Regions from separate parts of the Geobacillus sp. GHH01 genome, predicted to be linked through region 3. Evidence: predicted binding sites of a transcription regulator. Region 3 holds the regulator's gene; each other region holds the start of a gene.
The links. The regulator Rex, encoded in region 3, represses fermentation and respiration genes when NADH is low (regulators of the CRP and FNR family bind a similar motif). The targets are predictions, from matches to a motif close to TTGTGAAATATTTCACAA.
Positions count from the first base shown of each region.

Region 1: a site for Rex is predicted at 3,667-3,684, ahead of ric (iron-sulfur cluster repair di-iron protein). Genes of this name have one in related genera too.
Region 2: a site for Rex is predicted at 7,944-7,961, ahead of GHH_RS02500 (L-lactate dehydrogenase). Genes of this name have one in related genera too.

Region 1 is NC_020210.1:699,755-710,452, reverse strand. Features, by position in the region: gene GHH_RS03625 (YwiC-like family protein) at 151-879, opposite strand; gene moaD (molybdopterin converting factor subunit 1) at 885-1,115, opposite strand; gene GHH_RS03615 (molybdenum cofactor biosynthesis protein MoaE) at 1,112-1,579, opposite strand; gene mobB (molybdopterin-guanine dinucleotide biosynthesis protein B) at 1,576-2,076, opposite strand; gene glp (gephyrin-like molybdotransferase Glp) at 2,073-3,332, opposite strand; gene ric (iron-sulfur cluster repair di-iron protein) at 3,746-4,453, shown strand; gene moaA (GTP 3',8-cyclase MoaA) at 4,540-5,565, opposite strand; gene modB (molybdate ABC transporter permease subunit) at 5,620-6,282, opposite strand; gene GHH_RS03585 (Crp/Fnr family transcriptional regulator) at 6,500-7,198, shown strand; gene GHH_RS19370 (hypothetical protein) at 7,138-7,623, opposite strand; gene GHH_RS03575 (nitrate/nitrite transporter) at 7,867-9,042, opposite strand; gene GHH_RS03570 (ABC transporter permease) at 9,322-10,401, opposite strand; gene GHH_RS03565 (ABC transporter ATP-binding protein) at 10,388-10,698, opposite strand, start outside.
Region 2 is NC_020210.1:491,631-502,328, forward strand. Features, by position in the region: gene nikC (nickel transporter permease) at 169-1,068, shown strand; gene GHH_RS02470 (aromatic acid exporter family protein) at 1,082-2,161, opposite strand; gene GHH_RS02475 (glutamate synthase) at 2,279-3,328, opposite strand; gene GHH_RS02480 (glutamate-1-semialdehyde 2,1-aminomutase) at 3,581-4,867, opposite strand; gene GHH_RS02485 (ATP-binding cassette domain-containing protein) at 5,262-6,266, shown strand; gene GHH_RS02490 (ABC-2 family transporter protein) at 6,259-7,050, shown strand; gene GHH_RS02495 (ABC transporter permease) at 7,054-7,839, shown strand; gene GHH_RS02500 (L-lactate dehydrogenase) at 7,985-8,938, shown strand; gene GHH_RS02505 (potassium channel family protein) at 9,108-9,512, shown strand; gene bcp (thioredoxin-dependent thiol peroxidase) at 9,579-10,055, shown strand; gene perR (peroxide-responsive transcriptional repressor PerR) at 10,280-10,698, shown strand, end outside.
Region 3 is NC_020210.1:247,460-258,157, reverse strand. Features, by position in the region: gene groES (co-chaperone GroES) at 1-238, opposite strand, end outside; gene GHH_RS01415 (CPBP family intramembrane glutamic endopeptidase) at 594-1,328, shown strand; gene GHH_RS01410 (YdiK family protein) at 1,325-1,504, shown strand; gene tatC (twin-arginine translocase subunit TatC) at 1,686-2,429, opposite strand; gene tatA (twin-arginine translocase TatA/TatE family subunit) at 2,450-2,602, opposite strand; gene GHH_RS01395 (redox-sensing transcriptional repressor Rex) at 2,620-3,261, opposite strand; gene moaC (cyclic pyranopterin monophosphate synthase MoaC) at 3,277-3,765, opposite strand; gene GHH_RS01385 (ABC-F family ATP-binding cassette domain-containing protein) at 3,862-5,787, shown strand; gene tsaD (tRNA (adenosine(37)-N6)-threonylcarbamoyltransferase complex transferase subunit TsaD) at 6,109-7,122, opposite strand; gene rimI (ribosomal protein S18-alanine N-acetyltransferase) at 7,119-7,571, opposite strand; gene tsaB (tRNA (adenosine(37)-N6)-threonylcarbamoyltransferase complex dimerization subunit type 1 TsaB) at 7,531-8,271, opposite strand; gene tsaE (tRNA (adenosine(37)-N6)-threonylcarbamoyltransferase complex ATPase subunit type 1 TsaE) at 8,268-8,726, opposite strand; rRNA gene rrf (5S ribosomal RNA) at 8,959-9,075, opposite strand; rRNA gene GHH_RS01350 (23S ribosomal RNA) at 9,308-10,698, opposite strand, start outside.

The DNA.
Region 1 (10,698 bases), 450 kb from region 3:
AGAAGAGGTAGGCTTTTGAAACGACCCTTTGCAAAACCGTTACAAGGAATTCACGCCCATTTCACATCATGCTTGTGCAGTGAAAAAGCAATACCGCCTAACCAAAAGAAAACCCCAAACGGTCATGGATGCCTCCCGTTTGGGGTTCGCTCAAGAGTAGAGCACGATCATCGCGATGAAAAAGTACGCCGCGTTGGCGATTTCCAGCATGCCGAGTTTCATGATCGGCAGCGACTTGCCGTATAAGTAGACGGCGCGAATGACGCTCGGGGCGTAGGCCAAAACAGCGAACGGCTCGCCGATGGCGATGAGGCCGACGATCAACAAGGCGTGGTAGCCCCATGACAGCCATTTGTACCGTTCATTTTTCTTTTCCCGAATCATCGTCTTGACGTAAAACGTGCTGCCGATGAAAAAGAGGAAGGAAAACAGGGCGAGTTCAAACGCTTTGATCGTCAACGCCCCGCGTCCGGCGTAAAAGGCGGCGAGGCCGCCGATGCAAAACGCCGCGATGGCCGCTGCATCATTCCAAAAGGCGCGCTCATTCTTTTTCTTGCTGTAGTAGGTGTTTACTAGGAAAAACGGGATCATCGCCAATCCGAAGAGAACAAGGGTCGGCCGCTGCCAAAGGGAAACGGCCAGGGCCGGCGCGGCGATGGCGCCATAGCGAACGGCAGCGGGCACGTACGGCTCTTTCCGCTTCGTTTTCACCGCCATCAAGAGCGGATACGTCGCCAAATAGAGCGCAAGCCAGGCGACAAAGAGCGGCGCGTGAATCCACGAAAGCCCACCGGCGTACACCCCGAGCCAAAACGGGATGATGAGCATCGCCCAGGCGCCGTGTTGTTTTGGCATCACCCATTTGCTTTTGTTCGCCATCCGTCTCATCCTCCGCTTACCGGTGGAATAAAGGCGACCGTGTCGCCGGCATGAAGCGGCGACTCGTCGCGGGCGTACTCCTCATTGACCGCGGTCATGACGCGCCCGAGCGAGACGCCATAGCGCTCTTCCACTTCGTCTTTCAGTTTTTTCACCGTTTCCGGAACATTCGGCCACATCACTTCCCGCTCGCCGATTTGCTCGCCCAAATGGGCGAAAAACAATAGACGGATCATTCCTCTTTCACCTCCGGTTTTCCGGACGGATACGCCGTTGTTTCAAGCTGGTCGCCCACCCAGGCGCTTCCGTCCTCCCATTGCTCTTTTTTCCAAATCGGCACGATTTGTTTGATCCGCTCAATGGCATAGCGGTTCGCCTCATACGCTTCGGCGCGGTGCGGCGAGGAAACAGCGATGACGACGGCGATGTCGCCGATCTTAAGCCGCCCGATCCGGTGGGTGATGGCGGTTTTCGCCCCTGGCCATTTCTCCGCAATTTCCGCCCCGATTTGCGCGAGCATTTTCTCGGCCATCGACACATACGCCTCATATTGCAAAAAGAGCGTCCGCTTGCCGTTCGTCCATTCGCGCACCGTGCCGGCAAAGACAGCGACCGCCCCCGCTTCCGGACGCATCACTTTTTTCATCACATCCTCGACCGAAATCGGCCGGTCGGTAATGACAAACAACGGTTCTGTCATGTTCGCGTTCTCACCTCATTTATGAGCCATGGAATATATTCATCATCGTCCGCCAGCAAAAACACCGGGTGTGACAGCGGTTCGGGAAGCGGCTCCCAGGCGATGACGGCGCGGATGTCGGCGAGGTGCTGGAGCGACGCCCAATCTTTCGCGGAGCGCACAAGCACGACTTTCGGATGCCGCTCTTGTTTGTAGCCTTCAACCAACACGAGATCGAGCTGAAGCGGCGCATAAAGCGCCAACACGTCATCCAGCCGCCATAGCGGACGGCGGAGATGCAGCTGCAACAGCCCGCCACCTTCGACCGCTGTCGCCGACGCCCCCGCCCGCTCGTGGCGGACGGAATCGACGCCTTCGGGCCGTGCGGGTTCGCCGCCATGGCCGTGATGCTTCACCGTCCCGACGCGCCATCCTTCCCGGACCGCGGCCGCCACCCATTTTTCCATCAACGTCGTCTTGCCGCTATGTTTATAGCCGACGACTTGCCAGACGTTCATTCGCTTGATCCCTCATCGTCATTCAAAAGCCACACGTCGACCTCATCGCCGGCCGCAAACCCCCGCGTTCCGCCCGGCAGCACCATTAAGGCGTTCGCTGCCGCGAGCGAAGTGACGATGTTCGATTTGTCCATGCCGACCGGCTTCACGACAAGCCGCCCGTCGACCGCCTCCACCCGGCTGCGCACGAAGCGGGTGAACGGATTCGGCTTTGGAAACTCGGCGCCAAGGGTGGCTTTCGCTTTTTTCAAATACGGCTTGGCCGAAAACAGCCGCGTGCGCACGACCGGGCGGACAAACAGCTCATACCCGACGTAGCACGCCGACGGGTTGCCGGATAAGCCGAACAGCAGCTTGCCGTCCCGTTCCGCAACGGTCGTCACGCTTCCCGGGCGCATGGCGATTTTGTTAAACAACACGTTCGCTCCGAGCCGCTCGTAAATGGCGGGCAAATAATCGAAATCCCCGACCGAGACGCCGCCGGTCGTAATGAGCATGTCCACTTGATCGAGCGCCTCGCGCACCGCGGCGAAGCAGGCGTCCAGGTCATCGGCAAGCTGACCGAAATAAACCGGCTCGGCGCCGCTTTTGAACACCTGCGCCTCGATCATGTAAGCATTGCTGTTGCGGATTTTTCCCGGCACAAGCGGTTCAGAGACGTCGAGCAGTTCGCTGCCGGTCGCAAAAATGCCAATCCGGGGCTTTTTCGCCACCTTCACTTCGGCGTAGCCGAACGTCGCCAAGAGCGCCGCCACCCCGGGATTGATGCGCGTCCCTTTTTCGATAAGCAGCTGCCCTTTTTTCGCGTCTTCCCCTTGAAATGAAATGTTGTCGCCAGGGCGGAACGAGCGCTTAATCGACATATACGTTTTTCCATCCCGCTCGTACTGTTTGGCGAGCTCGAGCATGACGACGGCATCGCACCCGTCGGGAATTTGCGCTCCGGTCATCAGGCGCACCGCTTGAAACGGGCCGACCGGCTGCTTCGCCACTTGCCCGGCGCCAATCGTTTCGATCACTTCAAACTCGACCGGATGGTCAAGTCCCGCTCCTTCCGAATCCGCGGCGCGAATGGCAAATCCGTCATACGGCGAGCGGTCAAACGGCGGCACGTCATGATCGGCGAGCAAATCCTCGGCTAAATAGCGCCCGTACGACTGCCTTAGCGGCACGATCTCCTCTTCTCCTCTCCCAGCGTAACGCATCACCCGGGCGATGGCTTCCGCTACGGGAATGGGAGTTCGTCTTTCGACCAACGGTGTTCTCCCCTTTCTTTCCCTCATTCACTTCACTAAGCCCATTTTATCGTTTTATCACAATGATTTCCAATCTTGCAGCTGCTTAATGGTTTTGGCCAATTTTTCATCAACGACGCTGGCATCATCAATATGTTGCAAAATCATCTTTTTCTTCCTCCCAGCGGCTTGCCTTGGCCAGCAGCCACATGCTGACTCCTCCTCTTTTTTCGGCCGTTCACATCTTCTATGCAGCGCATTCACAATTTATATCGTCCGTTTTATTGTACAGGAAAGAAGGGAGCCACTGTTGTGATGTTCATCACATTTCCTTAGTTGTCCACTTTTTTCGTTTGTGTGAGATGTGTCACAACGTTGGCGTCCAAAACAAGGTATGCTGAAGCTGTAACGATTTGGTGATGGAGGGATCCGAAATGGAACAGCGGTTTACCGAACAATCGTTAATTGGCGATATTGTCACGGTCTTTCCGAAAGCAGCGGATTTGTTTAAAGCGCAGCGCATTGATTTTTGCTGCGGCGGGCAGCGCCCGTTAAAAGAGGCCATCGAAGAGCGCGGACTGGACGGCGAAGCGCTCCTTCGCGAGCTGAACACCCTTTACGCGGAGGCGCAAAACAAGCCGTCCGGAAACTGGAGTGAAGCTCCGCTAGCCGACTTGATCGAGCATATCATCAACACGCACCACCGCTATTTGAACGAGGAACTGCCGCAACTCAGCCCGTATGTCACGAAAGTGTTGCGCGTGCACGGCATGCACCATCCGCATCTTTCCCGCGTGCATAAACTGTTTCATGAGTTAAAAACAGAACTCGAGCAGCATCTCATTAAAGAGGAAACGGGAGCGTTCCCGCTCATTTTGCAATTTGCCGACAACCCGTCGCCGGAAAACCGGGAGGCGGTCGAACAGGCCGTTCGTGAACTCGTCCATGAGCATGACGCCGCTGGCGATCTCATCAAAGACATTCGCGACATCACCAACGACTTCACCCCGCCGGAAGACGCGTGCGGCATGTATCGCCTCGTCTACAACCGGCTGGCCGCGCTTGAAGACGATTTGTTTACCCACATCCATTTGGAAAACAACATCCTCTTCCCGCGCGTGTTGGCGGCGGTGAAGGTTTAAAGGAAGAAAGACGCCGATTCGCACTTCCGAAAACATAAACCAAAAACGGGATCGCTTCTTCTACGGAAAGAGCGCTCCCGTTTTTTTCACCCTCCAATATACGACATTTCAATTTTCGGCCGTTGTTTCGCCGTCTCCGCCGTCCGTTCTTCCGAATAGCGGTCCGTCCGCCGGTTCCAGATGGCCGTAATGAGCGCCTTCAGCTCTTCTTTCCCCGCGCCGGCGCGCAGTTTGTCTTTCAATGACACGCCATTGGCCGCAAACAGGCACGTATACAGCTTGCCATCGGCGGAAATGCGCGCTCGTGTGCAGCTTTGACAAAACGCTTCCGTCACCGAGGCGATAAAGCCGACTTCGACGTTCGTGCCGACGTAGCGGTAGCGGCTCGCCACCTCGCCGAAATACTCTTTCTCGACAGGCTCGAGCGGATGCATCGCGTTGATTTGCTCGTACATCTCTTTTTTCGTCACGACATGGGAGTAATCCCAGCCGTTCGTCGTGCCGACATCCATGAATTCAATAAAGCGGAGCGGGATGCCCAAGTCTTTAAAATAAGCCGCCATCGGCACGATTTGTGAATCGTTCCATCCTTTTTTGACCACCATGTTCACTTTGACGCCAAGCCCCGCCTCGCGCGCTGCTTCAATGCCTTTCAACACCGGAGCGACGCCGACGCCGATGCCGTTCATTTTGCGGAAAATGTCATCATCAAGCGCATCCAAGCTGACGTTAACGCGCTTCAACCCAGCCGCTTTCAGCCGTTTCGCCCATTTCACCAAATGGATGCCGTTCGTCGTAAGGGCAACGTCCCGCAAGCCGGGAATCATGGACAGCCGCTCAATGAGCGCATCGAGGTCGCGCCGAAGCAGCGGCTCGCCGCCAGTCAGGCGGATTTTTTCAACGCCAAGCTCGACGAAACATTCCGCTAAAAGCGCCATTTCCTCAACCGTCAACAGCTGGTCTTCCGCCAAAAAGCGAAAATTCGGCCCGAACACTTCAGCGGGCATGCAGTAGACGCAGCGAAAATTGCATTGGTCGATGACCGACAGCCGCAAATCACGAAGCGGGCGGGCGAGGCGGTCGGTGATCTTCATCCGGTCGCGCTCTTCCATGGCGCTCCCTCCTTTCCCTTTCATGGGCCGCGTGATATTCCAACGGCCTTCTCCTTATCGCTGCCAACGGCCTAGTTTCGCCGCACAAGACAATAAACTAAACGACAATCCAATCGTGACCGCCACCCATGCCCACGCCAGCTCCATCCGCCCCGACTCCATCGCCATATAGACGGCAGTCGGAATCGTCTGCGTTTTTCCCGGGATGTTTCCGGCAAACATGAGCGTTGCGCCGAACTCCCCGAGGCTGCGGGCAAACGACAGCACCGCTCCGGAGAATAACGCGTGTTTGGCCAGCGGCAGCGAAATATGCCAAAACACTTGGCGCTCGTTCGCCCCGTCGATGCGCGCCGCTCCTTCAATGGCGGGGTCGACGGCCTCCAGCCCCGCTTTGGCCGCCTGATACATGAGCGGAAACGACACAACAACCGCCGCCATCACCGCCGCGCCGGGCGTAAACAATATCGTTGTGTGAAACCACCTTTCCACCAGCTGTCCGATTAGGCTATGACGCCCAAACAAGACAACGAGCAAAAACCCGACGACCGACGGCGGCAATACAAGCGGCAGCATAAACACCGTCTCCATCGCCGTCTTCCCGCGAAACCGGCGGCGCGCCATCCACCTCGCCGCCGCTGTTCCAAGGATTGCGACGATCACGCCGGCAAGAAGCGATACGTTTATCGATAACCAAACCGGTGACCAAAACTCTGCCATCGACGAACCTCTCTCTGTTCCGTCTCCCTTTTACCATACGAAAACAAACAGTAGAATGCTGTGATGCTACTCACATTGTAACATAGAAAAAGGAAAAACCAATTTAGAAAAAATTGTGACGCCTCGCACAAAAAACAGTAACCGGTGATTTTTTTCACTCTCTCTCGCTGTGATGATTTTTACAATAGAAATAGCTGAATGAATGGAGGTGCTATCGATGGAAGCTGCAGTGAATGGATATTTTCCCCATTTACGTTCTTTGTTGCAATCGTCGAAAAAAGTGATTCCACTTCGCAAGCACTCCTTTTTGTTCCAAGAAGGGATGCCGGCCAATGAGCTGTACTTGATTCTTTCCGGCAAAGTGCAAGTGAGCAAAATTTGTCCGGACGGAAAAGAAATGTGCTTCCGCATTTGCGGAAGCGGGGAAATCGTTGGTGAATTGACGCTGTTTACGAACGATGCACGCTACTTGTTGACGGCCAAGGTAATAGAGCCAGGCGAAGCGGCAGTCATAAACAAAGAGGAACTGGAACAGCAGCTGCTGATCAATCCGCCCCTTACCCTTGAATATATGCGCTGGATCAGCAAGCATGCCCGGCGGACACAGACAAAGTTTCGCGATTTGATCATGAACGGCAAAAAAGGAGCGCTTTACTCGACGCTCATTCGCCTTTGCAACAGTTATGGCGTCCCGCTTGAGGACGGAAGCATTTTTATTGATGTCACATTGAAAAACCAAGATTTAGCCAACTTTTGCGGCACGACGCGCGAAAGCGTCAATCGGATGCTCAACGCCTTAAAACAGGAAGGGATTATCTCGATGAAGCGGGGGAAAATTACGGTTCATGATTTAAACTATTTGAAAGCGGAAATCCAATGTGAAGATTGCCCGGCGGATATTTGCTGCATTGAGTGAGCAAAACGCCAAGGACAACAAAACGGATCGAGCCGTCTCAGGACACTGATGAAAAAAGCGCCCGGCCGGCCGTTGTTCTCGGCACGCCGGACGCTCTTTTTTTCTTGTCGGTTGTGATGCGAATCACTTCTGTTTCTTTTCACCGCCGTATAATGCGTTTTCCCTTTGTCAATTTCAATGTCAGTGATTTGCGCCGTCATTTCGACGCGGACATCATGCAGACCGATCCGCTCCATTTTCAACGGCACCGGTGCTTGGTTCACTCCTTTATGCGCCGCTAACATGTTCGCAGCAGACTGTTGCGTAGTTGCCGCTGTTCCGCTTTTATTTTCCGCCTTTGCCTCTCCTCCTCCCCCGTTGCTGCATGCGGCCAGAAGCGAAGCGGCTAACGCGACGGACAATAACGAAGACATCCTTTGTTTCATCGTTCTCCCCCCTTAGATGATTTGATTTACACCTTTAACGTACGGCATTTTCACTTCTTCCCTGGTGATTTGTATCACCAACAGACAGCCATGTTTGAATGATTTGTGAAATAATGAGCAATATATTTTAATCATGTAACAATAGTGAAACGCATACTCACATTGAATAACAGAAAAACACGCCCAAATAAAAAAAGAGGCTAAAAGCGAACAAGCTTTCAGCCTCTCTATACGGTATTCCATTCAAGAAGCGAACCGCTTCGCCGGTTCGCCGGCTTTTTTGCCAAATACGAGCCGGTTCAGCAAGAAGCAAATAAGGGTAAACAAGCTAAGGAGCAGAAAACCGAGCACGTACGAACCTGTTGCATCTTTCATGATCCCCATGACAATCGGCGGAAAAAAGCCGCCAAGTCCGCCCCAGGCCCCGACAAGGCCGGTGACGGCGCCCGTTTCGGCTGGGAACAGCTGCGGCACGAGTTTGAACACCGCACCGTTGCCCAGCCCAGACATCACGGCCACAAACAAACAAGCCGCTGTCATCACCCAAATATTTTCCATTCCAAACGCGATCACCAACGCGCCGATTGTCATTCCAGCGTAGACGAACGTCAACACCCGTTCAGCGCCGATTTTATCGCCAAGATAGCCGCCGACTGGCCGCGCAAGCGTAGCGAGTACAGTAAACCCAGCCGCGCGCATCCCAGCATCCACCGGCGTCAACCCATACAAGTCAACGAGCAGCGACGGCAAGTAAATGCCAAAAGCGACAAACGCCCCGAACGTAACGAAGTAAAAGAGCGACAACGTCCACGTATGTTTATATTTCAATACCGACAGCGATTCACGCACCGTTTTTTGTTGTTTCGGTTTCGGCATATCCGGTGTGAAAAACCAAACGAGAACGAGCATGACGACAACCGGAATGATCATCCCCCAAAAAGCCCAAGGCACACCAAACGCTGCGGCAATCGATGGAACGGAAAACGCAGCAACCGCCGTGCCGAAGTTGCCCATCGCGTTAATCCCAAGCGCCGTCCCTTGCTTTTCCGGCGGAGTCAAGCGGGAAACGAACGTCACCGAAATGGCGAACGACGTTCCGGCCATGCCGATGAAAAACGCCCAAAACAGAAGCATCGCATACGAATCTGCAAACCCTGCGCCAACAAGCGGAATGACAAGAAACAAGAGCAGCAGCGAAAACAGCCTGCGCCCGCCGATCCGGTCCGTCCAAATGCCAAGCGGCAACCGCATCACCGAACCGAGCAAAACGGGAATGGCGACCAAAATGCTTTTTTGCGTCGATGTCAGCCCGTACATTTGTTGAAACGTACTCGCAAGCGGCGAAAACACGGCCCACACAGCGAATGAAAACATCATGGCGAACGTCGTAATCGGCAGCAGCGCCTTTTGTTTATTCATGAAAAGCCCCTCCCAAACTTTCAAAATTTGTGACGTTGTTTGTACTTCCATCATACGCAGGAGAAGGAAACGGATTTGTGAGGTTGATCACATTCTTGCCTGTTGTCACCATTTTGCCACAAGCGTTGTCACGGTTTTGTCACATCCAAAAAAAGAAAAAGCCCGTCCCCAAAAGGAACGGACACGATTTGGCAGAACGTTTTTCACATACGAACGATAAGAAACGCTGTTGGGCGCACACATCTCTTCCGCCCCGTCTGCGGCAAACAACTTGTTTTCTCACCCACTCGCCCGTATCTCCTGCCTCATAAACAACCAATACGCGATCGCAAAGCAGATGAGAGTGGCGGCAATGAGCGCGGTCGCCTGCGGCCAAATGAGCAGCAAACTTTGCGAGAATGGCAAGGGGGCCGCAACAGCGCCGGCCGTTTGCTCCACCGTGACGATCCCTAGCGTTCGGACGTCCGGCGAAAGCAAGGCGGTTGTTGATTCATTGAACAAGTAGCTCGGCGACAATCTCATGAGGCCAAGCACCAACTCTTGACGGCCGACCGCCTGCTCGACGGACGTAATGGCGTCAGACTGCAAAAACGGTTTCGCAAACACTTCCACAATCATCGAGTAGAAAAGATTGAAAAACAGCCAAACGGCCATCGACGACAACGCGGATGTCGCCGCCTGGCGGAAGACGACGGAAAACAAAATGCCGAGATTCAGCCAAAAAGCGATATACACAAGGCATAACAACAAAAAGCATATGATGCGGGCAAATTCCTCGAACGTCGGTGGAATGCCCAAGATCAAAATGCCCAATGCCGTTACAAGCAATCCGAGAGAGAAAAACAACACAGCGTTCAACAAAAGACCCGCGACAAACTTGCCATTGATCACATAATCGCGCGGAATCGGCTGGGCCATGAGCCGGCTTAACGTCCCCCGGCTCCGCTCCGAATTGATGGCGTCAAATCCAAGAGCGATGCCGAGCAGCGGCCCGAGAAAGCTGACAAACGTCAGAAACGAAGGCAACGTTCCGTCCGAGACGGTGAATAATTTTAGAAACAAGTAGGCGCCTTTCGCGATTTCCTTGGCCTCTTCCGAGGAATCCAACGCGTCCCGGATCGTCGTCATCGCCGTATACAGCGAGCCGAAGCAAGTGAGCAAGATGAGGGCGATTAAAATGATCATGCGCCAACTCGTCAAATAATCGGCCAGTTCTTTTTTGACCATGGCCGAAAAGGCGCTGTTTGCCCCTCTTGCCCGTTTCTTCTCATCCGGCGCACCCGCCTTCAGCCGTTCGCTCCATCTTTTCACATATGAAAAAACATCGTTTGCCCATCGTCCTTCGTTACTCGCCCTCACGTACATCCCTCCCTTCAAAATAGCGGTGATAAATCTCATCAAGTCCAAAATCCCGCCGGCTGAGATGGAACAAGGAAGAGTGCGATTCAACGATGGTTTTGCTGATGGCGGCGCTCACATCCGTCTGGCAATACACATCCCATCCATTTTCCGTTTGCTCCACTTTGTTGACGCCCGGAATCGCCTCGATTTTGGACCGTAAGGAAGCGTCAAGGGGGGAAGCGACCACATGGATGACATAGGCATCCTGCAAAAACAATTGCTGCGCTAGGCGCTCGATATTCCCTTCGGCCAACA
Region 2 (10,698 bases), 240 kb from region 3:
ATGTTTAAAAGCAGGGGTCTCGATTAGAGATGAGAAATAGCGACATGAAAAATCCTGTTCGCAAGTCGGCAGTTTTTCTGCTTTTTCCCGCATGCATGAGGAATGGTGACGGTCAAGCAGGAGTGATCAGTTGATTTGGAGGCAAAAATGGAAGGAGGGAGGGCGCCTATGGCTGAACTAGCACGCACGCCGGCAACACCGCCAGCGGCAATGGGGGAGACGGAATCCGTTTCTTTATGGAAAGAAGCATGGCGGCGATTTCGAAAAAATAAAATCGCCTTGGTCGGCGCTGGGATCGTTTTATTTTTCATCATTGTCGCCCTCTTGGCGCCGTGGCTGGCGCCGTATGATTACAAGGAACAGCAATTGGCCGAGCGGCTGCAGCCGCCTTCTGGGGAGCATTGGTTCGGCACCGATGATTTCGGCCGCGACATTTTTTCCCGCGTGATATATGGAGCCCGCATTTCCCTGTGGGTCGGATTTTTTTCCGTGCTCGGCTCGGTCGTGGTTGGTTCGCTGCTTGGCATTATCGCCGGCTACTATGGGCGCTGGATTGATGGGGTGATTTCGCGTTTGTTTGACATTATGCTGGCGTTTCCGAGCATTTTATTGGCGATCGGCATCGTTGCTGTGCTCGGGCCTTCTTTGCAAAACGCCCTCATCGCCATTGCGGTCATTAATGTACCGAACTTTGGGCGGCTCATCCGTTCTCGCGTGCTAAGCATTAAGCAAGAAGAATACATTATGGCAGCGAAAGCGATCGGCATGAGCGACTGGCGCATTTTATTCCATCATATTTTGCCCAACAGCCTCGCGCCGATCATCGTTCAAGGGACACTGGCGATCGCCACGGCCATTATCGAAGCGGCCGCACTTGGCTTTTTAGGCTTGGGGGCGCAGCCGCCCAATCCGGAGTGGGGGAAAATGCTATCGGACGCCAAAGATTTCTTGACTCAGGCGCCGTGGACGATGATTTTCCCTGGATTGGCGATCATGCTGACGGTGCTTGGCTTTAACTTAATGGGCGACGGGCTGCGCGATGCGCTTGACCCACGGATGAAAAATTGAAGCAGGCGGTCCGCTACGAGCGGCCGCCTGCTGACTTTTCCAGCTCTTTTTCCAGCGTGTCATCGTAATGGTAATGATGGTAACTGTCAATCAGTTTATCTAAATGTTCAAGGCGATCCCCATAATCCATGATCGCTCCGATTAAAGAAAACAACCGATAATCGCCCGGCGGCTGGCCGTCCGCATAAAAGGCGGAAGTGAGCCGCTCGCGCTGATGATGAATTTCCTCGGCCCGTCTGCTGTGAGGGAGCGGCTTTGCCTTATGGATAAATTTCAGCAACAGTTGTTCATGGTAGTCAAGCAAGCAGCCAAGGTGCAGGCAGACGGCTTGACGAAGCTCGGCGGGCAAGCGGCTGAACTCGTTTTCGAGCCGGTGCAGCCATTTTAAGACAGATAAAGCCCGATCGGCCGCTGCTATCATTTGCCGGTACAACACGAGTTTGCGAGATTTTTGGAAGCGTTGGCGTCGAAAATATGTGCGTTCTTCTTTGTACATAAAATATAGATGCTCGAGTTTGGTCATTTCTTCGTGTCGTGCTTCAATTTCTTCCTTCAAATGGTGATGGTCGGCTGCCTGCTGTTTATGCAGGCGGATCCATTTTAAAATGGCCTCTGTTTCTTCGCTGATTTTTTCATATACCTTTTTTTCGTATTTTGGCGGCAAGAAAATCAAGTTGACGACAAAGGCAGCGAAAATACCGAGCATCATCGTGAAAAAGCGAATGGCCGCAAATTCAATGAACTGGCGGTCTGTATATTCCATAATGGCAATGACGGTGACAAGTGCTACGGAAATCGTCGATGATTCAAGGCGCATTTTTAGGCAAAGGGCGATGACGAGCATCAGCGTCAAACCGACGATCAACGGATCGCGTCCAAGGATAAGGACAGCGGCAATGGCGAACAAGGCGCCGATCACATTCGCTTGCACTTGCTCGATCAGCGATAAATAGGAGCGGTAAATGGTCGGCTGCATGGCGAACACAGCGGAAATGCCGGCGAATGACGGCGATGGAAACTGAAAGAGCGTTGCTAAGAACAAGGCGAGCGCCACCGCGATCCCCGTTTTGAAAATGCGGGCACCGAGTTTCATCTATGATCAAAACTCTCCTTTTTGTTTTGGTGAACCATTCAGTACTATACACAGTTTCATCCTATGTGCGCAAGGAAAAAATATAACGCCCCGCCGAAATCGACAGGGCGTGAAGGATCAAAAGGCGATCGGAGCATGTGCATCGCGCCGATTGGAGAGGCGGATTGCCATCTCTTGGAGGAAATGGTCGCCATTCAGCCATTGGGTTCGCCCCGTTGTGGAACGGATGAGCGCCAGCGGCTGGCCGGGAGCGAGCGGTTCAGCATGGCCGCCCTGCGGACGAGAGGCGATGAATACACGGGAGGAATCATCCGTTTTCCAAAGCGCTCCGGCTGTTCCGGCGACCCATACGGCTTCTTGTTCGAAGCTGGCGGCCAAACATGCCGGCAGCTGTCCGATAGACGGCAAGCTGTGTCGTTTGGCCGCGTCGGGCCAAAAGGCAGCTCCGGCTGCCTCGAGCAGGCTGTAACCGTGGTCGTAAATGAGCGTTTCCACAGCGCCAACAGACATTTCCCCGCAATGGACAAGCATGCCGGCTGAACCGAGCCGCTGATGGCAAAAGAAAGACTCCGCCCCATTGGCATAGGCGAACGAAGCGGCTGAGGCGAAAAACGGATGGGATACATCCGGTTCGCGCAACAAATCAGCCAGTGTATATGCTTGATAGATCACATGAGTGTGGCCGAGCGAAGCAACGCGGACGTGCGGCTCGCGTTCCATAGCGGCCGTCAGTCGAAACAAGCGGTCTGATAACGAAAATACATCGCCTGGCAGCATGGCGATTTGCCAAAACAAGGCGCTTTCATCTGCGGATGGCCGGATGGTTTCGAACAGAAGAATGAAGCCAAACTGTTTGCACAATTGACGAAGGTGCGCCCGAACCCGCTCAGCGTCAGCGGAAGGCGCAATGTGTATATGACCGACGGTGAAATAGCTGTTTGTTGCAATTTCCGGATTTTGCCCAGTATTCGCGAGTTTTTCCATCCATAGTTTGCGCGGGATGTCCAGCTGAATCGCAGCGTTTCCTTTTGCGCTCCATTGGGCAAGCGCCTGAAGGACAGCTTGGACATGTTCGTTGGTCGGGATGTTCCGCTTTTCCACGGCCGCCAACAACAGGGCGCCGCGCTGGTTCGCTTCGTTTGCCAAACGATATGTACGTTGCTCCATGTATACTTAGGCGCGGTCGGGAGGGCGTTCTCCCCTCGGCGCCGGTCACCTCCTCCACTGCTTGCTGGATGAAAAATGCGAGTCTTAATTTTCAGAATTTGGTGCTTATCATACCATGCAGGCAGATGGAAATCAATGACCCTTTCCCGTTCTCCTGCGTTGTTCACAAAATTGTCAACAAATGCAGTGAAAACAAAACAGCGCCTGCCTGACGCGGGCGCTGTTCAGCGAGGGTGATAGAGGCGCAAGCGCTTATAGCTGCCGAAACGCCTTGCCGACCGCGTCGATCGTGTAGGCGATGTCGTCTTCCGTATGGGCGAGGGTGATAAACCATGCTTCGTATTTCGACGGCGCGAGATTGATCCCTTGTTTGAGCATGAGCTTGAAAAATTTCGCAAACAACTCGCCGTCGCTGCGCTGGGCTTGCTTGTAGTTTTCCACTTTTTCGTCAGTGAAGAAGACGGTGAGCGCGCCTTTTAAGCGGTTGACGGTCACCGGCAGGCCGCATTGGCGGGCATGGGCGAGGATGCCTTCTTCCAGCATTGCTCCCAATCGGTCGAGATGCTCATAGACGCCCTCTTGTTTCAACACTTCAAGGCAGGCGATGCCAGCGAGCATCGACGCCGGGTTGCCGGCCATCGTCCCGGCCTGGTACGCTGGTCCGAGCGGAGCGACTTGTTCCATAATGTCTTGGCGTCCACCGTACGCCCCGATCGGCAAGCCTCCGCCGATGATTTTCCCCATCGCCGTCAAGTCGGGCTCCACACCGAGCAAGTTTTGCGCTCCGCCGTACATAAAGCGGAAGGCGGTGATCACTTCGTCGTAAATGACGAGCGCCCCTTCCTTGTGGGCAATCTCATTGATCGCTTCTAAAAAGCCCGGTTTTGGCAGGACGATGCCGAAGTTGCCGACGATCGGCTCGACGAGGACCGCTGCGACTTGCTCGCCCCAAACGTTCATCGCTTCGCGGAACGATTCGACATCGTTGTATGGCACGGTAATGACTTCTTGGGCGATGCTCGGCGGCACGCCGGCTGAGTCCGGCGTCCCCAACGTCGATGGCCCCGAGCCGGCGGCGACGAGCACAAGGTCCGAATGGCCATGGTAGCAGCCTTCGAATTTGACGATTTTGCTTCGTCCGGTGTAGGCGCGGGCGACGCGGATCGTGGTCATCACCGCCTCTGTTCCCGAGTTGACAAACCGCACTTTCTCGAGCGACGGGATCGCCTCTTTTAACATTTTGGCAAACGTGATCTCATGCGGCGTTGGCGTGCCGTACAACACACCGGTCTCGGCGGCGCGGCGGATGGCTTCCGCGATGTGTGGATGGGCGTGCCCGGCGATGATCGGTCCGTAGGCGGCCAAGTAGTCGATGTACTTGTTTCCATCCACATCCCAAAAGTAGGCTCCTTGCGCCCGCTCCATCACGACTGGCGCACCGCCGCCGACCGCTTTGTATGAGCGGGACGGGCTGTTCACTCCACCAACAATGTGCTGGAGCGCTTCTTCATATAATTGTTCTGATTTGGTCCACTGCATTGTTTGATCCTCCTGTTTCCGCTGACTGCCTCTTTATATAGTAAACCGAGAAGACTCAAACTTCAATGCTATAGGTGTAAAGCGGGAGACGGATCGGTTTCTCCCATCATTGACGTGCCGATTCGAAAAAATCCGACAGGAAATCGTTTGTTTCCGTATGGGCGGAACTGACATCCAACTGTTGCCGACGGTCGATCGGTGAGTGGGCATTGATTTAGGACAAAAGCATTTTGCCGTTCTTTCCAAATCGGCGGCGGCGCCTAACGCAATGGCGTCAACAGACTGGAAAACAAAAAAGATGAAAATGGCGGCGATTCATGTATAATGCAACATAGGGAGAAGGGCGCAAGCTGCCTTTTTCATTTGACGCCAAGGAGAGGTCAGGAGGAGAACGATGAACGCGATTGAAGTAGAACATTTGCGCAAAGAATTTAAAGTGCACAAAAGCCGCTCCGGCCTTGTCGGAGCGTTTCGCGATTTATGGACGCGCCGTTATACGCTCGTTCGAGCGGTTGATGACATTTCGTTTGCTGTTAAGCAAGGGGAAATCGTCGGCTATATCGGCGAAAACGGCGCCGGCAAATCGACGACGATCAAAATGTTGACCGGCATTTTAACGCCAACGTCTGGGCGCATTGTCGTCAACGGGATGAATCCGCATAAAGAACGGGAAAAATTCGTGCGCACGATCGGCGTCGTGTTCGGCCAGCGTTCGCAATTATGGTGGGACATCGCTGTTCAAGAGTCGTTCCGGCTGTTGAAAAAAGTGTACTGCGTCTCGGACGAGCAATATCGCCGCCATATGGCCGAGGTGATTGACATGCTTGAGATCGGCCCGCTGCTTGATAAGCCGGTGCGCAAGCTGTCGCTTGGCCAGCGGATGCGCTGTGAGCTTGCCGCCGCGCTCATTCACAACCCGCCGCTATTGTTTTTGGATGAACCGACGATCGGCCTTGATGTGCTTGTCAAACTCAACATCCGCCAGTTTTTAAAGCAATTGAATGAACGGTATGGCACGACGATCCTGCTGACGACGCACGACATGTCAGACATTGAAGCGCTTTGCGAGCGGGTCATTATGCTCGATGAAGGGAAAATCATTTACGACGGGTCGCTTGAGCGCCTGAAAGAAAGATGGGGGCAAGGAAAACGGGTCGCCTTTACGTTCGCCGAAGCGGTGACGGCCGCTTTTTTGCAGCAGTTGACTGAAGGGTTGGATGTTGTTTGGAAAAAAGGTGAACAGCCAAACGTTTGGGTCTCGCACGTCCCATCAGGAGGCGTTCCGGAAGTTGTCAGTCGCGTCGCTGCCCGTTGTGCGTTAAACGACATCCATATTCACGAAGTGCCGACGGAGGAGATCATCCGCAATATTTATGAGGAAGGTGCGGTTCATGGGTAAGTATGTCGAAATGGTCCGCATCCGCTTTTTAATGATGCTCGCCTACCGGACAAACTATTACACTGGCATTTTGATTTACGCCATTAACATCGCAGCGTATTACTTCCTTTGGTCGGCTATTTATGGCGGCAAATCATCGATGCAAGGGATGTCGCTTGGGCAAATGACGACGTATGTCGCCATTTCCTGGCTGGCGCGGGCGTTTTATTTTAACAACCTTGACCGTGAAATCGCCATGGAAATCCGCGATGGAAAAGTAGCGATTGAACTGATCCGCCCGTACAGCTATTTAGGGATGAAAGCTGTGCAAGGGCTTGGCGAAGGGTTGTTTCGCCTTTTCTTTTTATCGCTGCCTGGGCTTTTTTTCGTATCGCTTTTTTTGCCGCTTCAGTTTCCGGGACACGCCAAAACGTGGCTCGCTTTTGGCTTGTCGCTTCTATTCAGCTTTATCATTTTTTCGGAGCTGAACTTGCTTGCGGGGGTTGTGACGTTTTTTACGTTCCGAAATGAAGGGTTGCTTAGGGCGAAACGGTTTATTATCGATCTATTTTCCGGTCTTATTTTGCCTTTGTCGTTTTACCCGGATTGGGCGCAGCAGCTCATGGCGTATATGCCATTTCAAGCCATTAGCTATATTCCAAGCATGATCATTACGGAAAGCTTCCAAGGCGCCGCTGTAAGCGATGGATTGTTCACGCAGGCGGCGTGGTGCGTGCTGTTATTGTTTCCGATCGCGCTGCTATGGCGGGTGGCGAAAAAGCGGCTTGTTGTGCAAGGGGGGTAGACATTGTTTTACGTATCTGTTTTTTTTCAATATATGGCCCAGTACATGAAGACAAAATTGCAATACCGCACTGATTTGCTCATTGAATGGTTGTCCGACTTAATGGCGCAGGCGGTGAACTTAGTGTTCTTGCTTGTCGTGTTCGGCCATACGACGCTGCTTCACGGCTGGTCGCGCGATGAGATTTTGTTTATTTACGGTTTTTTTCTTGTTCCGTATGCCGTATTTGGCGCCTTTTTTAACCTTTGGGATTTTAATGAACGATATATTGTGCAGGGGGAAATGGATCGCGTGTTGACGCGCCCGCTAAACAGCCTGTTTCAAATTGTTTTGGAGCGGATGGAGCTCGAATCGTTGCTTGGCGCTGTGCCCGGGCTGATCATTATGCTGTATGCCGGCAGCCGCTTGTCTCTTTCATTTCATTGGTATGATGTCTTCGTGTTTATTTTGTTTGTCATTGGCGGTGCATTGATTTATGCCGGCATTTTCATTTCATTGGCGACGATCAGTTTTTTTGCCGACGCCCGCACATCCATCATGCCCATGATGTACAACATCAGCAGCTATGGCCGCTACCCGATCGATATTTATCATCGCGTCATCCGCTATATTTTAACGTGGGTGCTGCCGTTTGCCTTTGTCGGCGTTTATCCAGCTGCTTATTTTCTTGATAAAAAGGAATGGTACAGTTATGCCTTTTTCACCCCAGTGGTCGGCATGGTTTGCTTCACCGTTTCGGTCATGCTTTGGAACGCCGGGGTGAGGCGATATCGCGGGACGGGGAGCTAGGCGCCCCGCCCGTTTTTGTTCATTTGCCATCAAAATGACAAACAATGGTCAAGCAATCGACACAACCTTGTCTGTATCGTTAGCATGTTATGGCGTAAAATAAAATGTGAATATATTCACAAAAAGGAAGAAGAGGTGAATAGTTATGAAAAACGGGAGAGGAAATCGGGTAGCGGTCGTCGGCACCGGGTTTGTCGGCGCCAGTTATGCGTTTGCCTTAATGAATCAAGGGATTGCCGATGAGATCGTGCTCATCGATGCAAATGAAAACAAGGCTGAGGGCGATGCGATGGACTTAAACCATGGGAAAGTATTTGCGCCGAAGCCGGCTGACATTTGGCACGGCGATTACGATGATTGCCGCGATGCCGATTTGGTTGTCATTTGCGCCGGCGCCAACCAAAAACCGGGCGAGACGCGGCTTGATCTTGTGGACAAAAACATTGCCATTTTCCGCTCGATCGTTGAGTCGGTCATGGCATCCGGATTTCAAGGACTGTTTCTCGTCGCCACCAATCCGGTCGACATTTTAACGTACGCGACGTGGAAATTCAGCGGCCTGCCGCAAGAGCGAGTAATCGGATCGGGCACGATTTTGGACACGGCGCGGTTCCGCTTTTTGTTGGGCGACTATTTCGCCGTCGCCCCGACGAACGTGCACGCCTATATGATCGGCGAACATGGCGACACTGAACTCCCGGTCTGGAGCCAGGCTGATATCGGCGGCGTGCCGATTCGCAAGCTGGTCGAGTCCAAAGGGGAAGAAGCGCAAAAAGAGCTCGAGCGCATTTTTGTCAATGTGCGCGATGCCGCCTACCAAATTATTGAGAAAAAAGGAGCGACGTACTACGGGATTGCTATGGGGCTTGCCCGCGTGACGCGCGCCATTTTGCATCATGAAAATGCCATTTTGACCGTTTCCGCTTACTTGGACGGCCCATACGGCGAACGCGATGTCTACATCGGTGTGCCTGCTGTGATCAACCGAAATGGCATCCGCGAAGTGATTGAAATTGAACTTGACGAGGAGGAGAAAAAATGGTTCCACCGTAGTGCTGCGACGTTAAAAGGTGTATTGGCGCGCTATTTTGCTCAGTAAAGCGCAACGATTGGCTTCGTCTGACGGGACGCTGGTTTGTCAAATGGGTCGGGCGATCCGGTGGAATACAGGAGTGCTGCCGATTCAAGCAGGGTTCGGAGGGTCATGCGGTATAATCGCCCGGTTGTCCGCGTATATATGAACGACGGACAAAAATGGGGGGAACGTGATGGATTACGCCTTCCTTGGCATTGTTGCCGCCGTACTGCTCGGCAGCATCACCTCGCTTTGGACAGTGCGCGTGCAAGCGACGCATCGCATGTCACTCGATAGCTTATGGGTTCTCGTCCACTGGTATTTAACGATGTTGCTCGGTTTTGCCATGATTTATATGATTTTGCAAGTAAACGGCCATGCCGTGTTTACCCCATCCCCAAATAGCGCATCGAAAGATCGTTTGTCGCTGCTTGAAGACAGCTTGTATTTAAGCGGTATGACGCTTTTGTCGGTCGGATACGGTGATGTCACTCCGATCGGCGTCGGGCGGTGGATCGCCATTGCCGAAGCGCTGCTCGGCTACATTATGCCCGCTGTCATCGTGACGCGCACCGTGTTTGACTGGGATCATCGCTGATATGAGTTGCAATTTCCCTTCGTCTTCGCTACGCTAAAAGAAAATGAAGAAGACGGGGGGAACGACATGACGATTGCCATTGGCCAGCCAGCTCCAGATTTCACCTTGCCGGCAAGCAATGGGAAAATGGTTTCGCTGTCTGATTTTCGCGGCCGGTATGTGGTGCTTTACTTTTATCCAAAAGACATGACCCCGGGGTGCACAGCCGAAGCGTGCGACTTTCGCGATCGCCATGCGCAGTTCGCCGAGTTGAACGCCGTCATTTTAGGAGTGAGCACCGACCCGATGAAGCGGCATGAGGCGTTTATCGAAAAATATGAGTTGCCATTTTTGCTTCTTTCTGATGAGCGGCATGAAGTGGCCGAGCTGTATGGGGTATGGAAGAAAAAGAAAAATTTCGGCAAGGAATATATGGGTATTGATCGCTCGACATTCATTATCGCCCCCGACGGAACGTTGGTTCAAGAATGGCGCGGGGTGAAAGTGAAGGGGCATGTCGATGAGGCGCTTGCGGAAGTCGCCCGACTAGCGTCATCTAGGTAAGCGTCCAGACAATGTACATCGTTTTGCGTATGATACATAGTAACCTCCTCAAATGAATGACATAAGAGGCGGAAACAATTTCCGCCTCCTTTTTTTGTTAAAATGGCGTCTGAGCCCATATATTAATGGCATCTATATTGACAAATGGCATGTATTCTTTGTAGACTAATTATAAATATTATAAAGTGATAATTTTTTTCACCTTTGAACAGAGAGTGAGGTGCATGACGGTGTCTGACAACGAGCAACTGAAGGAAGCGCTTGACATGCTGAAAAAGACTGGCATACGCATCACGCCGCAGCGTCATGCGATATTGGAGTATTTGATCAGCTCGATGTCCCATCCGACGGCTGATGAAATATACAAAGCGCTGGAAGGGAAATTCCCAAACATGAGTGTAGCTACCGTCTACAATAACTTGCGCGTCTTTAAGGAAATCGGGCTTGTCAAAGAGCTGACGTACGGCGATTCGTCAAGCCGGTTTGACTTCGTCACTTCCAATCATTATCACGTCATCTGTGAAGAGTGCGGCAAAATTGTCGATTTCCACTATCCAGCGCTTGATGAAGTCGAGCAGCTTGCCGCTCACGTCACCGGCTTTAAGGTCGACCATCATCGCATGGAAGTGTACGGAGTCTGCCC
Region 3 (10,698 bases):
CTTTGCCGTCGTATTTCACTTCTGTGCCCGCATATTTCGAGAAGATAATGCGGTCGCCAACTTCGACTTCCGGCGCGATGCGTTGGCCGTTATCGAGCACGCGGCCTGCACCGACAGCGACAACGCGGCCTTCTTGCGGTTTTTCTTTCGCCGTATCCGGCAGCACAATGCCGCTAGCCGTTTTTTCTTCTGTTTCCACGACTTCAATGACAATGCGATCGCCTAATGGCTTCAACACGGGAAACGACCTCCTTAACGATAGTTTTCGCCGTTCTTATTAGCACTCATCACTATCGAGTGCTAACACACTTATAATATTAATGAACTTCTTTCCGTTTTGCAAGTAGGAAATGCAAAAAAATAACTGTTTTTCTCTCCTAAAGAAGAAAGAGCAAAAGGAGCCGGTTGTTTTGCCTCTACTCCCCATCCGCGCGGAGCTCATTTTCATTATTTCACATTCCTCGGACTGATAAACGGCTCCGGTTAATTTTTTTACGGCGGTGAGGTGGGATGCGAGGATGCAGTTTTCTTACTATTTTCGCCATACATGTGCTACAATACGGATATAATTTGAAATAAAAGGGGTAGAGGGTTTGAAACGCAACCACTGGTACGTCATCATCACGTATATCGTCATGCAGCTGTCCGCCTTTGTCGGCGTGCCGCTTCTTCGCGCCCTCGGCGTCGGCCAAGGAACGGAAAGCCGCCTCGAAGCCGCCAAACTGGCTTCCGGGTATTGGGCGATCATTAGTTTCCTGCTCGCTTTTGTCATTATCCTATGGCTGCTCCGCGGTGACCGCAACGAACGAATGATGCGGCGGCTGCCGCTTGGTTCCTCGTGGATGTGGGCGGTCTTGGGCGTCTTTTTGGCGCTCACGGCGCAAAGCATCGCCGCCAACATCGAATGGCGGTTGCTCGGCATCAAACCAGGGTCGGAAAATACAAGGCAAATCATCGATATCATCCGCCTGACGCCGCTGCTTATCGTCGTCACCTCCGTCATCGGCCCGATTTTGGAGGAGATTATCTTCCGCAAAATCATTTTCGGCTCGCTTTATGAAAAATACAACTTTTGGCTTGCTGCGCTTGTCAGTTCGCTCTTGTTTGCCCTTGTCCATATGGAGCCGGAACATTTGCTTCTGTACACATCCATGGGGATGGTATTCGCGTTTTTATACGCGAAAACCGGACGCATTTTCGTGCCGATTTTCGCCCATGTCGCCATGAATACGTTCGTCGTCGCCATGCAGACGCTGTTGGCCGACGAGATTGAGAACATGATGCGCCAGTCCGAGCTGCCGCTCGCCGTTTGGAGGGTTTGGCTATGATGCGAAACCCTCAGCTGTTTTCGCTTCCGTATTTCGTCTTAGGCTCAATGTTTACGTATTTGGCCATCGAAAGTGCTCATGAAACGGTTTGGAACGTCTCCACCATCGCTTTAGCGGCGCTCGCTGCCTTTGATTTCGGCACCGCCCTTCGCCTTCTTTTCGCCTCAAAACGCTGACCCCTTCCCGTGATTCGGACGGGAAGGGACCAGAACATCAGTCTCATGACGGCGATCATATCGTGAAAATGGAAACAAAAAACAAGAGGCCGGCCTCAAAGTCCTGTCTTGTGGCTTTTGAGACGGCCCCTTCGTTTGGCCCGGCCTTGCTCGCTTTCCTCTCAATGTTTTTCGTCCCGCCTCACTCATTGCCTTCCTCCTCGGCTGCTCGCTGCGCTTTCCGATAGCCGATGCGCGCCACCCAAATGCTTCCTTCATACAAAATGGTGAGCGGAATCATGACGATCACTTGCGACAGCACATCCGGCGGCGTAATGACCGCCGCTAAAATAAGCAGCGCCAAATACGCATACTTGCGGATGCGAACAAGAAGCTGCGGCGTAATAAGCCCTAAGCGGGTGAAAAACAACACGACGATCGGCAGCTGAAACACGATGCCAAACGGCAGCACGAGCTGAAGCAAAAACTGAAAATATTCATTAATGCCGATCATTTGTTGAACCCCTAGTTGGTCAGCCAGCTGGCTCATAAATCGAACGACAAACGGAAACAAGACGAAATAAGCGAAGCTGACGCCTGCTAAAAAAAGAACGATCGACGCCGGGATATAGCTTAACGTCACTTTCCGCTCTTTTTCATACAGACCGGGGCTGACAAACGCCCAAATTTGATACAACAGCACCGGAGCCGACAGCACAGCCGCGATGACAAAGGCAAACTGAAAATACACTTTAATCGGATCGGTGAGGCGGAAGGCGTTCATGGTCAAATGCTTCGCCTCGGCCGTTCGCTGCAAATACAAAATGACATCATCGACAAAAAAGAAACTAACGACAAGCGCCGCAGCAAAAAAGATGAGCACGATGATGAGCCGTTTTCGCAGTTCACCCAGATGCTCATACACCGACATTTCTTTGTCATTCATTGTTTCTCCATCCTGCCTTGTCATCGGTCGGTTTTCGTTTCTTCGTCATCAGCGAGCCCTTTTGTGGCGTCTTTAAACTCGCGAAGCGACTGGCCGAACGACCGCCCCAACTCCGGCAGCTTTTTCGTGCCAAACAGCAACAAAATTGCAGCAACGAGCAACAAATATTTCATGTGTTGTTCTCTCCTTTTTACGATGGCGATGGATAGTTTTTCAAAAAATAGACGAGCGACTGCAGCTCAATGGCTAAATCGATATGATGGACGCGAATATGGTTCGGCACGTTCAACCGCGCCGGAGTAAAGTTTAAAATGCCTTTAATTCCTTGCGCGACAAGGCGGTCGGTCAGCGCTTGAGCCGCGGCGGCCGGCACGGTTAAAATGGCGACCGGGATGTTTTCGTGAAGCCGCTCCTCCAACTCATCGAGATGATAGACCGGCACCCCGCCGACTGTCGTCCCTACTTTCCGCTCATCGACATCAAACGCCATCACGATTTTCGTATTGTTGTTTTTCGAAAAATTATAGTTTAAAAAGGCGGTGCCTAAATTGCCGACGCCAAACAAGGCGACTTCGGTCACCTCATCCTCTTCAAGCGTCCGGCGGAAAAACGACAACAAATAATTGACATTATACCCGTATCCCTTTTTGCCAAGCGCGCCAAAATAGGAGAAATCACGGCGGATCGTCGCCGGATCGACTTTCACCGCCTCGCTCAACTCGGCAGAGGAGACGCGTTGCTTGCCGGAAGCGTGCAAGTTTTTCAAAAACCGATAGTAAAGCGGCAGCCGTTTGGCGGTTGCCTGCGGAATTTTCGGTTGTTCGTTGCTCATGATCTCATCCCCTAGCTAATCGGTTTTCCGTCGGTAATGGCCAGACTTCCCGCCCGTTTTTTCGACCAAATACGTCGGACCGATGACCATTCCTTTATCAAGCGCCTTGCACATATCGTACACTGTCAACGCACAGACCGAAGCGGCCGTCAGCGCTTCCATTTCCACTCCTGTGCTCCCTTTCGTTTTCACCGTTGCCGTGATGACGAGCTTATGCGCTTCTCCATCGTTTTCCCAAGCAAAAGCAATGTCCACACCCTTTAACATAAGCGGGTGACACATTGGAATAAGGTCAGCTGTCTTCTTCGCCGCCATCACCCCCGCCACTTGAGCGACGGCGAGCACATCCCCTTTCTCGATCGCATTGCTCGTCATTTTTTCGTAAATTTCCCGGCTGACAGTCACGCTCGTTTGCGCCACAGCCACTCGCACAGTATCTTCTTTGTGCGTAATATCAACCATTTTCGCGCGCCCTTGTTCATTGAAATGAGTGAACGATGACAATACAATCTCCTCCATTTATACACTATACACGATTTTTCATCATTCGTCTTTGACCGTTTTCGCGACTTGCGTTAAACTATTCGCGAGGTGACGGACATGATCATTTTGCAAGTGCACGGGCTCACGAAATATTTCGGCGCTGACCTTATTTTATCGAATATAAAACTAGAAATACAGTCCCGCGACCGAATCGCCCTTGTCGGCCGCAACGGAGCGGGAAAATCGACATTGTTGAAAATCATCGCCGGTGAACTCTCTTTCGACAGCGGCAAAATCATCAAACCAAACCATATCAAAATCGGCTATTTGGCGCAAAACAGCGGGCTCGACTCGCCGCGTTCCATTTGGGACGAAATGCTTGAGGTATTCACCCCGCTTCTAGGACTCGAAAAACAGCTCGCCGAACTCAGCATGCAACTCGGCGACCCGGACGTACTCGCCGATCCCGCTCGCTATGAAAAAACGCTGAAAATGTATGACGAGCTGCAAGAACAATACAAAGAACAAGGCGGCTACCAATACGAAGCCGACATCCGCTCCGTTTTGCACGGGCTGCAGTTTTCCTCATATGATTATAAAACTACGCCGGTCTCGTCGTTAAGCGGCGGACAGCGGACGCGGCTTGCCCTTGGGAAATTGCTGTTGTCCAAGCCGGATTTATTGATTTTGGACGAGCCGACGAACCATTTGGATCTTGAGACGCTTGCCTGGCTGGAGCAGTACTTGCAAGCCTATCCCGGTGCCGTCCTGGTTGTTTCCCACGACCGCTACTTTTTAGACAAAATCGTCACCGACGTATACGAACTGTCGAATGCCACGCTCAAACACTATGCCGGCAACTACAGCCGCTATTTGGAGTTGCGGGCCGAGCAATACGAACAAGAGTTAAGACGGTACGAGAAACAGCAAGAAGAAATCGCCCGACTCCAAGACTTCATCCAGCGCAACATCGCACGTGCCTCGACGGCCAAACGGGCGCAAAGCCGGCGAAAGCAACTGGAAAAAATAGAACGGCTCGAACGGCCTGTCGGCGATGAAAAATCAGCCTCCTTTTCGTTCTCGATCGATCGACCGAGCGGCTATGAAGTGCTCACCGCTGAAGACATAGCCGTTGGCTATGACGACGGTGCACCCATCATCCGCCAAATCAGCTTCCGCATCACGCGCGGCGAAAGCGTCGCCCTAGTCGGGCCGAACGGCATCGGCAAGTCGACATTGCTGAAGGCGATCGCCCGAAAACTCCCTATCCAAACAGGAGAGCTCCGCTACGGCGCAAACGTCCAAATCGGCTATTACGATCAAGACCAAGCTGATTTGTCATCGAACAAACGGGTGCTTGACGAGCTGTGGGACGCCTACCCCGAAAAGACGGAAAAAGAAATTCGCACCGTGCTCGGCAACTTCCTGTTTTCCGGCGATGACGTTTTAAAACCGGTCTCCGCTTTAAGCGGCGGGGAGAAAGCACGCCTTTCGCTCGCCAAGCTGATGCTGCAAAAAGCAAATGTCCTTCTTTTGGACGAACCGACAAACCATCTCGACCTTGACAGCAAAGAAGTGCTCGAGCAAGCGCTCATCGACTACCCGGGAACGATTTTGTTCGTTTCCCACGACCGCTATTTCATCAACCGAATCGCAACAAAGGTGTTTGAACTTTCCAGCGGAGGCCTAACGGAATACTTAGGCGACTATGATTACTACATCGCCAAAAAAGAAGAAATGCGCGAATTGGCGCTCCTGAACGTCCGCCCGACAGAAACGGCAAGTGATTCTGCCAAAACGACATACGAGCAAGAAAAAGAGGAAAAAAAACGACGGCGCCAGCGCCAACGCCGCTTGGATGAAATCGAAGCCGAGATTGCAGCGCTTGAAGCACAAATCGCTGAGATCGAGCAAAAACTTTGTGATCCATCCGTTTACGGCGACTATGAGACAATGCAACGATTGACGCAAGAAAACGACGAGCGGAAGCAGCGAGTCGAAACGTTATTGGCCGAATGGGAACAGCTTTATACTTCACTATAACCGACAACCCGCCTCTAGTTTCGGCGGGTTGTTCTTTAGTTAGTCACATTATCCACAAAAGAATCCACAATTTCCACCATGGAATATAAGTTATTCACCAACTTTTCCACATTATCCACAAAAAACATCTTCCTTTTGCACAAAAATCGCTGTGTATTGTTTTTCTTATGTTGATCATGTTTTACCGCTTTTTCCACATTGTCCACAGATTTGTGGATAAAAATATACACAAACTTTTTTCACATGAAAACAAAAAGGACGATCCGTTTGCCTGCCGCAAACGGATCGCCCTTCGGTGTCTTTCGCGTTTCAGCCAACTGCCTAGACAAGCGGCAAGCTTGGATTGGCGTTGAGCGCCAAATCAGCCCGCTTTCCTTGTTGATATAACACTGTTCCCGCAACGGCAATCATCGCAGCATTATCGGTGCATAGCGATAACGGCGGGATGACAAGCTCCACATCGGGGAGCTCTTTCATTTTATCCTGCAGTGCAGCCCGCAGCCCGCGGTTGGCCGCCACCCCCCCGGCGAGCAGCACTTGCCGTACGCGGTATTCTTTGGCGGCCTGCACCGTTTTCGTCACCAGCACATCGACGACGCTGGCCTGAAAGCTCGCGGCCATCTGTCTCGGATCGATCTCCTCGCCGCGCTGCTTCGCGTTGTGGAGCGCATTGAGAACCGCCGATTTTAAGCCGCTGAAGCTGAAATCATACGAACCTTCCTCAAGCCACGCTCGCGGCAAATCAATCACTGGCTCTCCCTCATGAGCCAGCCGGTCGATGTGCGGTCCTCCTGGGTACGGAAGGCCTAAAGCCCGCGCCACCTTGTCATACGCCTCACCGGCAGCGTCATCGCGCGTTTCACCGATCACCGCAAAATTCCCATGCTCCTTCATGAACACGAGTTCCGTATGACCACCGGAAACGACGAGCGCCAACAGCGGAAACTTCATTTCAGCCACTAATTGATTGGCGTAAATATGACCGGCGATATGATGCACCCCAATAAGCGGCAATCCATGGGCAAACGCTAACGCTTTCGCCGCGTTGACCCCGACAAGAAGCGCTCCGACAAGCCCCGGTCCGGCCGTCACCGCCACCGCATCAAGGCCCGCAAACGATACGCCGGCCTGCTGCATCGCTTCTTCAATAACGAGCGTAATTTGCTCCACATGATGGCGGGAAGCAATTTCCGGCACGACGCCGCCAAACCGCCGATGGCTTTCCATTTGCGACGCCACTACATTCGATAAAACCTCTCTTCCGTTTTTCACGACTGCTGCCGCCGTTTCATCGCAGCTCGTTTCAATGCCTAATACATATACGTCCTCATTCATCTCAGCTTCACCCACATGACTAACGCGTCTTCAAAGTTATCCGGATAATACCGTTTGCGAATGCCTCCGTTGCGAAACCCTAGCTTTCGGTACAGCGACTGGGCAACATGATTGGACACGCGCACCTCAAGCGTCATCGTCGCCGCCCCGTGCTGCCTGGCCATGTCCATCAAGCGCCGCATGAGCGCTTCACCAAGCTTTTGCCCACGAAACTGCGGCAACACGGCTACATTCGTCACATGCGCCTCATCGATGACAAGCCACATCCCACCATACCCGATGATCCGCCCGTTGTACACCATGACGATATATTTGGCGTAGCGGTTGTACATGAGCTCGTTGTAAAACGATTCACGGCTCCAAGGCGAAGTAAACGATGCCCGCTCGACTTGCACGACTTCATCAATGTCATGAATGGTCATTGGCCGAAATTGAACATTGATCCCCATCGTTCTGTTCCCCTTTTTGTTTCGCGAGCCATTTCGCCTCCGCCTCGGCAAGGCGGAGGTAGTTCGGCACAAACACATGGGCGTTCTCGCGCTCTTTTTGTTTGCCTAGCATCACCAACTCGCTCGGACGCGGCAACGCCAAAGACGACGGAGCCACGTGAACCCGTTCGCCTAAATGACTTCGAAACAAATCACGATATAGCGGTGCATCCGCACCAATGAACAATACATCCTCTTCCCGCTCGCTCAACCGACGCGCCCACTCATCCGCCGCCACAATCCGATCCTCCTCAAGGCAGCGGAGCGCACCGCCTTCGTAGCGATAAAGCCCGGTGTAAATTTGTCCGCGCCGTGCGTCAAACAGCGGAACGATCACCCCAGGAAAATAACGGCCATTGGCGGCGAGCACCTCAAGGCTCGACACTCCGGCGATCGGAATACCGAGCGACCAGGCAAGCGTTTTCGCAATCGTCACGCCGATCCGCACCCCGGTATACGACCCCGGCCCTTTCGCTACAACGATTAAATCGAGATCTTTTGGAGCAACGTCACATCGTCGAAGCAACAACTCAATGGCTGGCATCGCCCGGGATGAATGGTCTTTTTTCACATTGGTGATGAATTCCCCTTTCACGACATCACCATCTACCAACGCAATGCCAAGCGGCATATTCGATGTATCAATTCCCAATACTTTCATGACGGAAAAATCTCCTTGCACAACTGTTCATAACGCTCCCCCGACGGCTCAAAGTGAAGCAACCGCTCATCGCCGCCACGATGAAACAAGAAAACGGTCAGCCGTTCCTCAGGCAACTGGCCGGCGATCAAATGCGCCCATTCAACAACCGTGACGCCATCGCCAGCAAAATATTCGTCAAATCCAAGATCTTCCCATTCATCTTCAAGTCGGTATACATCCATATGATAAAGCGGAAGCCGACCATCATATTGCTTAATAATCGTAAACGTCGGGCTATTGACCGTTTGCGTAATGCCCAGCCCTTCAGCAAGACCTTTCGTAAACGTCGTCTTTCCCGCCCCGAGATCACCTTCTAATGCGATGACCATTCCCGGCTCAAGATGTTCCGCCAGCCGGCGGGCCACCGACTTCGTTTCTTCCGGAGAATGCACCAAAATTTCAATTTTTTTCATTTTGTTCTACCTTATCCCCTTTTATCATCTTCACTCTTGCTTTTGAAATTGTATCATATCCGAACATCTTGCCGCCACTTCCAAAACGAAAAATAGGCATAGGAGAAAAGGAAAAACAAAAAGGACGATCCCGCGCAGCCTTTTGGCTCGCTGACAGATCGCCCTGTTGCGCAATCGCCCCTAAAAAGAAAAAGGGAATGAGGCGTGTCGAAACTCCCTGGTGAATGAAGCTGCCTAGCAGCGACCTACTCTTGCAGGGGCGCTGGCCCCAACTACCATCGGCGCTGGAGGGCTTAACTTCCGTGTTCGGGATGGGAACGGGTGTTTCCCCTCCGCCATAGCCACTAGGCAACAATGGACAAGTCTTATTATAAGGAAAGTTGACCTGTTGTCAAGACTTTTTCATTCCCTCAAAACTAGATAACCGTGCTCAGGAAGAAGCCGCTCGCCTGCGCTTTTCGCATTGTCCAGCTCCGGCTCGCCGCCGCTCGGGGTCAAATAACCTTCGCCTTCGGGATGTGAACATCCCTGCAGGCGAAGAACATTTGCCCGTCGCGGCGACCCGCTCGCCTGCGCTTTTCTTGGTTAAGCCCTCGATCGATTAGTATCCGTCAGCTCCACGTGTCGCCACGCTTCCACCTCGGACCTATCGACCTCGTCATCTTCGAGGGATCTTACCCGCTTTGCGCGGTGGGAAATCTCATCTTGAGGGGGGCTTCACGCTTAGATGCTTTCAGCGCTTATCCCGTCCGCACATAGCTACCCAGCGGTGCCCCTGGCGGGACAACTGGTACACCAGCGGTGCGTCCATCCCGGTCCTCTCGTACTAAGGACAGCTCCTCTCAAATTTCCTCCGCCCGCGACGGATAGGGACCGAACTGTCTCACGACGTTCTGAACCCAGCTCGCGTACCGCTTTAATGGGCGAACAGCCCAACCCTTGGGACCGACTACAGCCCCAGGATGCGATGAGCCGACATCGAGGTGCCAAACCTCCCCGTCGATGTGGACTCTTGGGGGAGATCAGCCTGTTATCCCCGGGGTAGCTTTTATCCGTTGAGCGATGGCCCTTCCATGCGGAACCACCGGATCACTAAGCCCGACTTTCGTCCCTGCTCGACCTGTCCGTCTCGCAGTCAAGCTCCCTTGTGCCTTTGCACTCTCCGAATGATTTCCAACCATTCTGAGGGAACCTTTGGGCGCCTCCGTTACCTTTTGGGAGGCGACCGCCCCAGTCAAACTGCCCACCTGACACTGTCTCCCACCCCGCTAAGGGGTGCGGGTTAGAATTTCAATACCGCCAGGGTGGTATCCCACCGCCGCCTCCACCGAAGCTGGCGCTCCGGCTTCCCAGGCTCCCACCTATCCTGTACAAGCGATACCAAAATTCCATATCAGGCTGCAGTAAAGCTCCACGGGGTCTTTCCGTCCTGTCGCGGGTAACCTGCATCTTCACAGGTAGTATAATTTCACCGGGTCTCTCGTTGAGACAGCGCCCAAGTCGTTACACCTTTCGTGCGGGTCGGAACTTACCCGACAAGGAATTTCGCTACCTTAGGACCGTTATAGTTACGGCCGCCGTTTACTGGGGCTTCGGTTCGCACCTTCGCTTCCGCTAAGCGCTCCCCTTAACCTTCCAGCACCGGGCAGGTGTCAGCCCCTATACGTCGCCTTTCGGCTTCGCAGAGACCTGTGTTTTTGATAAACAGTCGCTTGGGCCTTTTCACTGCGGCTCTTCAGGGCTCTTCACCCCAAAGAGCACCCCTTCTCCCGAAGTTACGGGGTCATTTTGCCGAGTTCCTTAACGAGAGTTCTCCCGCGCGCCTTAGGATTCTCTCCTCGCCTACCTGTGTCGGTTTGCGGTACGGGCACCTCTTCCCTCGCTAGAGGCTTTTCTTGGCAGTGTGAAATCGGGGACTTCCGGATCACTCCGTCGCCGTCACCGCTTGGCCTTATGATCCGCGGATTTGCCT